Linked DNA regions of Roseimicrobium gellanilyticum. The main gene of each other region encodes a partner of the protein of the gene in region 2 in a complex. Links are inferred from orthologs where the notes say so. Each region holds a gene or a part of one and is shown on either strand. Other genes may lie near its edges.

Region 1 (3,583 bases), on a different replicon or contig from region 2:
ATCCCGGGACTCATTCGCCGCTTTCATGAGGCCAAGACTGGTGGTGCCGAGGCTGTCAGCGTCTGGGGCACCGGCTCTCCCCGCCGTGAGTTCCTGCATGCCGATGATTTGGCCGAGGGTTGCGTACACCTCCTAGGCGTGGAGAATCCGCCCGACTGGGTCAACATCGGCTGCGGCGAGGACATCACCATCCGTGCGCTGGCCGAACTGGTGAAGGATGTCGTCGGATTCGAGGGAGAGCTGAAGTTCGATTCCTCCAAACCCGATGGCACTCCTCGGAAACTGATGGAGACCAGCAAAATGAAAGCGCTGGGATGGCAGGCAAAGACACCACTGCGCGAAGGATTGGTCGAGGCTTACGAGTCCTTCCAGGCGGCACAAGATAACTGAGACGACAGTCTTTGGGAGCTGTGCACTGCAGGAGCCGTGCTCGGTGCCGGGATGCAGAACGTCTCGAGGTGTTCTCGCTTGATGAGGACCTCTGGAAGGGGTGCGACGCTTCTGTCAGCCAATTGCGGGCTTCGCTCCTGCTGGCCGACCAAGGTTGATGTTATTCTGCTGCCGGAGCAAGCTCTTCCCGCCCGGCTCCAGCCCGCTTCACCCACACCTGCACGACCGCGAGGTCGGATGGGGTCACGCCTTGGACGCGTGCTGCTTGACCGAAAGTTGCTGGCCTGAGCTGGGCCAGCTTGAGCTGGGCTTCGCGCTTCAGACTTTTAATCGCCGTATAGTCCACCCAGTCTGGAATGGGCTTGTCTTCCATGCGAGCCGCCTTCTCCACCTGCTCGTTCTGGCGGGCGATGTAGCCAGCGTACTTGATGTCGTTCTCGGCCAGACACCACAGTTCTTCTGAGAACTTGGAGCGAATCTCCACCGGCAGAGCGGACCAGGTATTTTCCGGTCGACGAACCCATTGCTCGAGGCGCGTGCTCTGATACGTCGTGCCGGCGAGCAAGGCGCGGAGCTCGGCTAGGCGCGTGGCCTTGTCGGAGGTATGCTGGGCACGGAAGGCATCGACCATGCCAAACTCAATCCCCTTCGGTGTGAGCCGCAGGTCGCAATTGTCCTGCCGCAGCAGCAGGCGGTACTCGGCCCGGCTGGTGAACATGCGGTAGGGCTCGGTGGTGCCCTTGGTCACGAGGTCGTCGACCATCACGCCGAGGTAAGCTTCGGAGCGCTTAAGGACGAACGCTGGCTTGCCCGCCACCTTGAGCGCGGCATTGGCACCCGCGAGCAGCCCCTGGCCAGCGGCTTCTTCGTAGCCGGAAGTGCCATTGATCTGGCCGGCGAAATACAGACCTCCCACCCTCTTCGTTTCGAGGGTTGGGTGGAGCTGGGTCGGCGGACAGTAATCGTACTCCACCGCGTAGCCGGGGCGGACGATCTCGGCATTCTCCAACCCCGCGATGCTGCGGATAAAGGCGAGCTGAACTTCGAACGGCAGGCTCGTGGAGACGCCGTTCACATAATACTCCTGGGTGTGGCGGCCTTCCGGTTCCAAGAAGATCTGGTGGCGATCCTTTTCCGCAAAACGAACTATCTTATCCTCAATGGAGGGGCAGTAGCGCGGGCCCACGCCTTCGATGACCCCACAGTACATCGGTGACTTGTCGAGGTTCGCCCGGATGATGTCGTGGGTGGTCTTGTTCGTGTAGGTGATCCAGCAGGGGGTCTGTTCCACGTGGAACATTTCACGCTGCCATCGGTTCAGGGTAAAAAGCTGGGTGTCGTCCGGCAGCACTCCACTGAGGTAGCTGAAACGTGGTGGCGGCTCGTCGCCCGGTTGCTGCTCGCACTTGCTCAGATCAATGCTCCGGCCGTTGAGACGACAGGGGGTGCCAGTCTTGAATCGTCGCACGTCGAAACCGAGGTGCTTGAGGCTGTCACTCAAGGTGGAGATGGAATCCCCCATACGCCCCCCGGCTTGGTTCTGTAGGCCCACATGGAGGAGTCCGCGCATGAAAGTCCCGGAGCTGATGACCACCGACCTCGCTCGATATATAATACCGAGGCTGGTACGGACGCCCACCACCTGGCCTCCTTCGACGAGGATCTCAGCGGCATTCCCCTGATGGAGGTCGAGGTTGGGTTGGTTTTCCACCAGCCACTTCATTCGGAACTGGTAGGCCTTTTTGTCGCACTGGGCACGGGGGGCCTGCACGCTGGGTCCCTTGGCCACATTGAGCATGCGGAATTGGATCCCTGTGGCGTCCGTGTTCAGACCCATCACCCCGCCGAGGGCGTCGATCTCCCGGACCATGTGTCCCTTGGCGAGACCCCCGATGGCAGGGTTGCAGGACATTTGGGTGATGGTGTCCAGGTTCTGGGTGAGGATGGCCGCTTGGGCACCAATGCGCGCGGCCGCCATGGCCGCCTCCACCCCTGCATGGCCGGCCCCACAGACAAGGACGTCGTAGGTCTTCGGGTAAGTATAGAGAGAGGAGGACATGGAAGAGGCGGCCAGAAAGATAGCACAGGGGGCAAAAGCCTGCCAAATGTTCCACGTGGAACACTTTTGGACCCCTATATATAGTGGTAGGAGGCCATTTTGAGGCACAACAGGTGCCATTTTCCGCCTAAAACGGGCGCAGAACCTCATTTGGTACCCGTTTTGGGTGCTTGCCGCGAGGCCGGATCGCGTCCTATCCTGCCTTCCTTCAGCTACCCCTACTCTCTATTGGTGTGGCCATGAAACGCGCCTCGAACGTCCCTAGCACCCCGGATGACTACGTCTCCAGCCTCACCGAGTGGCAACGCCCCTTGGTGGAGCGTCTGCGGAAGGTGACACGCAAAGCTGCTACCACTGCTACCACGGAATCCATCAAATGGGGCCACCTGGTCTACCATAGGAATGGCCCCGTGCTCCTCATCCGCGCAGAGGAAAAGAGGGTCCTCTTTGGCTTTTGGCGCGGGCAGCTGCTTCGGGAAATCGAGCCTCGCCTCAAACCCGGTGGGAAGTACGAGATGGCCACCCTCCAACTCAACGAAGGCGACACCATTTCTGATGCCAAGGTGAAGCGCCTCGTCCAGTCCGCTGTCGCCCTGAATATGGAGATGGGCGACCCCACGGACCTCAGCTAGCGAACTTGCTGGGGCAGACCTCAGCCGAGCCCCAGCGCTTCAATCTCTTCCTCTCCCCACCCCAGGTAGTGTCCCAGCTCGTGCAACCAGGTGATGCGCACTTCCTTCCGGTATTGGTGCTCGTCACCGCCCGCGTAGTCCCAGAGGTTGTCCAGAAAGAGGCGGATTCTCGGCATGTCGGCTGGGCCAGAAGGGAGAGGGTCCATGCGGCTGAACCCTTCGAAGAGTCCCAAAAGATCGTCCGCCAGGCCTTCGTCCTCTTCGACAGCGTCCACGATGTCTTCGTAGGTCACCAGACACTCATCGGATGCTTCCCTCACTTCCTCAGGAAGTTTGCCCCGGGCACGCTCCACTTCAGTCTCGGCCAAGCGAAGGAGTTTGGGGTGCGGCATGGGAAGCGAACGACGATTGAAAGAAAGTGACCCACCTTGGTCGAATAGACAAGCTCAGCCGCCAGCGACTCCACCTCGTACTCTCTCCATGCGCCTGCTCCCCGTTCTCC
Region 2 (4,277 bases):
TCGCCGAGCAGAGCATCGAGCCGCTGAGGTACCAGAGGCCTACATCGTAGGAGCCAGTCATCTCACGCGCCTTCCCCATGACAAAAGATCCCATGAAACCACCGAGGTTTCCGACGGAATTGATCAGGCCAATGCTGCTGGCCGCGGCCGCCTCCACAAGGAAAAGGCTCGGCAGGGACCAGAAGGCGGGCATGTACCCCTTGAACCCAGCGAAGGCCACCATCATGAGACCTACGGTGATCCACACGTTGCCCTTGAGAAATGGCAGGGAGCAGACGGCACAAGCGCCAATGACCAGCGGAACCACGGCGTGGAAGCGGCGCTCATTGAAATGGTCCGAGCTCCATCCGCACGCGAGCTGGGCCACGAGAGCCACCATGGGCGGGAGAATGATGAAAAGCATGAGTGGCTTGATATCCATGCTGTACCACTCCTTGATGATGGACGGCATGAAGAACTCCATGCCGTAGCTGCAACTCACCACGCAGAAATAGGCCAGGGTGAGAAGCAACACCTTGGGATGACGGAAAGCCTCCATGATGCCCATGCGCTTTTTGCCACCTCGCATTTCCATTCGCTCGCGCTCCAACTCGCTCTCCAAGGCCTGGCGCTCCTGCGGTGTGAGCCACGCCGCCTGGTGCGGCTTGTCCGTCAGGAAGAAGAGGACAATGAAACCCAAAATGATGGCTGGAAGTGCCCAGATGATGAAAACCCACTGCCAGCCCGCGAGCCCCATGAAATCCGGTATGGTGACGAGGGCTCCATCCACCTCCCGAGACGTACCAACAGGCAAGATCAGACGCGCGACGAGGGGATTGATCACCTGCGCCGCCGGGGTCGCTACCAGAAAGAGGGACAGCGCGCGAGCACGGTCACGACGAGGAAACCAATGGGTGAGATACACAATCACACCCGGGAAAAAACCAGCCTCTGCCAAGCCAAGCAAAAACCGCACCCAGTAAAACTGGGTCGGAGAGGTGACAAAAGCTGTGAGACCGGCCATGAGCCCCCAAGAGACCATGATGCGGCAGATCCACTTCCGTGCACTCCAACGCTCCACCATGAGACTCCCAGGTATCTCCAGCAGAAAATAACCCACAAAGAAGAGTGCCGCTCCCAGTCCATACACGGCTTCATCGAACCATGGATGGTCATACCTCATGTTCAGCTTCGCCACCGCCACGTTGTTACGGTCGATGTAGGCGATGAGATAGCTGACAAAGAGGATGGGAAGCAACCGCCTGAAGGCCTTCTTGCGAGCGCTGTCGAGCGGGGACAATTCAGGTTTGATCGTCGGGTCGGGAGTAGAGGCTGAGGATGCCATGCGGGGTAAAGGGAAGCGCAAACAACGACTCTTGAGAAGCACTCCTTGCGGAAGCTGCAAGGAAAGTAGTCCGCCGAGCCTCGGCGGTCATGGGACGCGACTCCCGAATTGCGCTTCCCAAGATGAACTCGCCCGTTCCGAGTTGGAGTCCTGCTGCCAAGAGCTTTTCACCCTCCTGACCGCCGAAGCTCGGCGGACTACTTTCTTACCTCCGTCACTTCCCAATGCAGAATGTGCTGAAGATGGCACCCAGCACTTCCTCCACGTCCACGCGGCCGGTGACTTCGCCAATGGCCTGCATGGCTTCGCGCACGTGAAGCGCGACAAACTCGGTGCCAGTGCTGGCACGGAAGGTCTCGGCGGCTTCTCTCAGGGCGGCAGAGGCTCGCTCAAAGCAGGACTTGTGACGGGCGTTGATGGCGACAAGCTGCGCATTTCCGGATGCCGCGCTGCTCCACACCGCATCGCGCATGGCATTGCGAAGTGCTTCCACGCCCAGGGCGCTGGAACACGAAAGCGCCACGGAAGACACCTCACTCCACGAATCATGCGTGCCGAGGTCTGCCTTGTTCAAGATGAGCACATGCGCCTTCTCACGGCCAGCGGGCACAGGAACGCGATGCGCCTCAGCCTGCGGCTTGCTTCCATCGACCACTTCGAGAATCACATCCGCCTGGGAGAGTTCCTTGCGCGTACGCTCCATGCCGTGCTGCTCAATGAAATCGCTCGTATGCTGGCGAAGGCCCGCGGTATCCACCAGACGGAAAGGCAGGCCATGGATGTGCAGCATTTCTTCAATGGTGTCCCGCGTGGTGCCTGCCTGCGGACTCACGATGGCACGCTCAAACCCGGTGAGGAGATTGAGCAACGAAGACTTGCCCACATTGGGTTCACCGCAGATCACGGTACGCGCGCCACTGCGCAGGATGCGCCCGTGCTCGGCGGTCTCCAATAGGGAACGCAGCGTGGTTTGCAACGCCTCCATGCGTTTCAGCATGGCATCTCCCGTGTCCGGATCGATGTCCTCCTCCGGAAAATCAATGTAGGCTTCCAGGTGCGCGAGCAGATGAATGAGATCCTCACGCATCTGCTCGGCGGTGTGACCGAGTCTTCCTTCGAGTTGTTGCGAAGCCGCCTGAAGTGCAAGCTCGCTCTGGGCGTGGATGAGATCCATCACCGCCTCTGCCTGGGTGAGGTCCAGCTTGCCATTCAAGAAGGCACGCTGGGTGAACTCTCCCGGCTCGGCGGCGCGAGCGCCACTTGCGAGCAACAGCTCATAGATCCGCCGCGTGACGAGGATTCCGCCGTGGCAGGAGATTTCCACCATGTCCTCGCCCGTATAGCTCGCAGGACCACGGAAGACGGTGAGCAGCACCGAGTCCACTGTGGCATCACTCACATCCACGATGCGGCCCAGATGCTGCACGCGCGACGGCAACTCTGCCACGGGAGCTTTCCCGCGGAAGATGCTGTCCCCCACCCTCACGGCCTCCGTGCCAGAGACGCGCAGCACGCTGATCGCCGCCTCGCCAAAGGCGGTGCTGATGGCGGCGATGGTGTCTGTCATGAACAGGCGGCCGTTACTTGCCGAGGATGCCGCGCAGCGTGGCGATGCAACGCTTGTTCTGCTCCATGGTGCCCACCGAGATGCGCACCCAGTCGGGCAGCTTGTACTCCGCCATGGCACGGACGATGACGCCCTTGTCCAGCATCTTCTGGAAAACGGCATCACCATCCCCCACCTGCACGAGCACGAAGTTCGCGTGACTCTTCACGAATGGCAGGCCCATCGCAGCGAACTCCTGCTCGAAGTAGGTTCGGCCCTCGTCCGTGATCTGCTTGGTGCGATTCTGGTGCTCATCATCCAGCAGGCCTGCGACCGCGCCCGCTTGCGCGATGGCGTTTGCATTGAAGGGCTGCCGGGTTTTGTGCAGCACCGCGATGAGTTCCTCAGGGCCGACGCCGTAGCCAATGCGCAAACCGGCGAGGCCTTGAATCTTCGAGAAGGTGCGAAGCAGGATGACGTTCCGCCCTTCGCGGACGAACTTCATCGTGTCCTGAGGCTCGTTCACGAACTCGTAGTATGCTTCATCAATCACCACCACCACGTGATCCGGCACCTTGTCCATGAAGCGCTCCAGCGCCTCCATGGTCACCATGGTACCGGTGGGGTTGTTGGGATTTGCGATGAAGAGTTCCTTCGTCTGGGGCGTGATGGCCGCCAGCATGGCATCCAGGTCGTGGACGAAGCCGGGGTCCGGCACTTCGATGGTCTGCGCGCCGAAGAGGGTCGCCATTAGCTTGTACACCACGAAGGCGTGCTCGGCGGTAATGATGTTGTCACCAGGCTTGAGGAAAGCGTGGCCGATGAACTCGATGATTTCGTTGGAGCCATTGCCCAGCACGATCTGGCCGATGCCCACTCCGAACTTCTTCGCGAGGGCGTCGCGCAGCTTGAATCCAAAGCCGTCCGGATAGATGTGCGCCTGGGTCATGGCCTGGACCATGGCTTCCATGGCCTTCGGCGAGGGGCCGAGGGGGTTCTCATTGGAGGCCATCTTGATGATGTCCTCCGGCTTCAGGCCGCGCTCACGGGCCAGCTCCTCGATGGGCTTCCCGGGCTTGTAGGAGACGAGGTCTTTGAGTTGAGGGTTGGCGTGGTTCCAGACGTTCATGTGAACGTCTTCCATCCGCGAGGATGGGCGAATTTGCAAGGGCGCGCCGCCTGCTCAACGCGATAGGCGGGAGGCGCGGAAAGGGATTAGCCGCAAAAAAACGCAAAAGTCTCAAAAATGGAAGAAGCGGACTATGTGATCACACGGCATGGGCGGCCACGCGGTATTGGATGCTGCAAGCTCATTCCTCTTGTGCTTTTTGCGTTTTTTTGCGGCTAACCTTTCAGGCAGTTTCATCGCGCTTGATGTCCAGAAATGCCTTCCCTGCGTTATCACCC

Evidence for each region.
Region 1: the proteins of mnmE (region 2) and mnmG are in contact, whole or in part, in a solved structure (PDB 9HIP), measured with the Escherichia coli proteins. The link is inferred for Roseimicrobium gellanilyticum from one-to-one orthologs.

The regions. Positions count from the first base shown.
Region 1 is NZ_QNRR01000009.1:189,979-193,561, reverse strand. Bases 1-2,903 are described here. They hold mnmG (tRNA uridine-5-carboxymethylaminomethyl(34) synthesis enzyme MnmG), read right to left. Parts: upstream 2,450-2,903; coding sequence 551-2,449; downstream 1-550. Other genes in these bases: DES53_RS22785 (DUF1801 domain-containing protein), read left to right, coding at 2,689-2,903; DES53_RS22795 (GDP-L-fucose synthase family protein), read left to right, coding at 1-390. Outside these bases: more of DES53_RS22785, read left to right, coding at 2,904-3,081; DES53_RS22780 (metallopeptidase family protein), read right to left, coding at 3,102-3,473; DES53_RS22775 (hypothetical protein), read left to right, coding at 3,562-3,583. UniProt on the Escherichia coli protein: NAD-binding protein involved in the addition of a carboxymethylaminomethyl (cmnm) group at the wobble position (U34) of certain tRNAs, forming tRNA-cmnm(5)s(2)U34.
Region 2 is NZ_QNRR01000002.1:635,169-639,445, reverse strand. Bases 716-3,632 are described here. They hold mnmE (tRNA uridine-5-carboxymethylaminomethyl(34) synthesis GTPase MnmE), read right to left. Parts: upstream 2,892-3,632; coding sequence 1,539-2,891; downstream 716-1,538. Other genes in these bases: hisC (histidinol-phosphate transaminase), read right to left, coding at 2,905-3,632; DES53_RS07840 (MFS transporter), read right to left, coding at 716-1,324. Also shown: more of DES53_RS07840, read right to left, coding at 1-715; more of hisC, read right to left, coding at 3,633-3,999. UniProt on the Escherichia coli protein: Exhibits a very high intrinsic GTPase hydrolysis rate. Involved in the addition of a carboxymethylaminomethyl (cmnm) group at the wobble position (U34) of certain tRNAs, forming tRNA-cmnm(5)s(2)U34.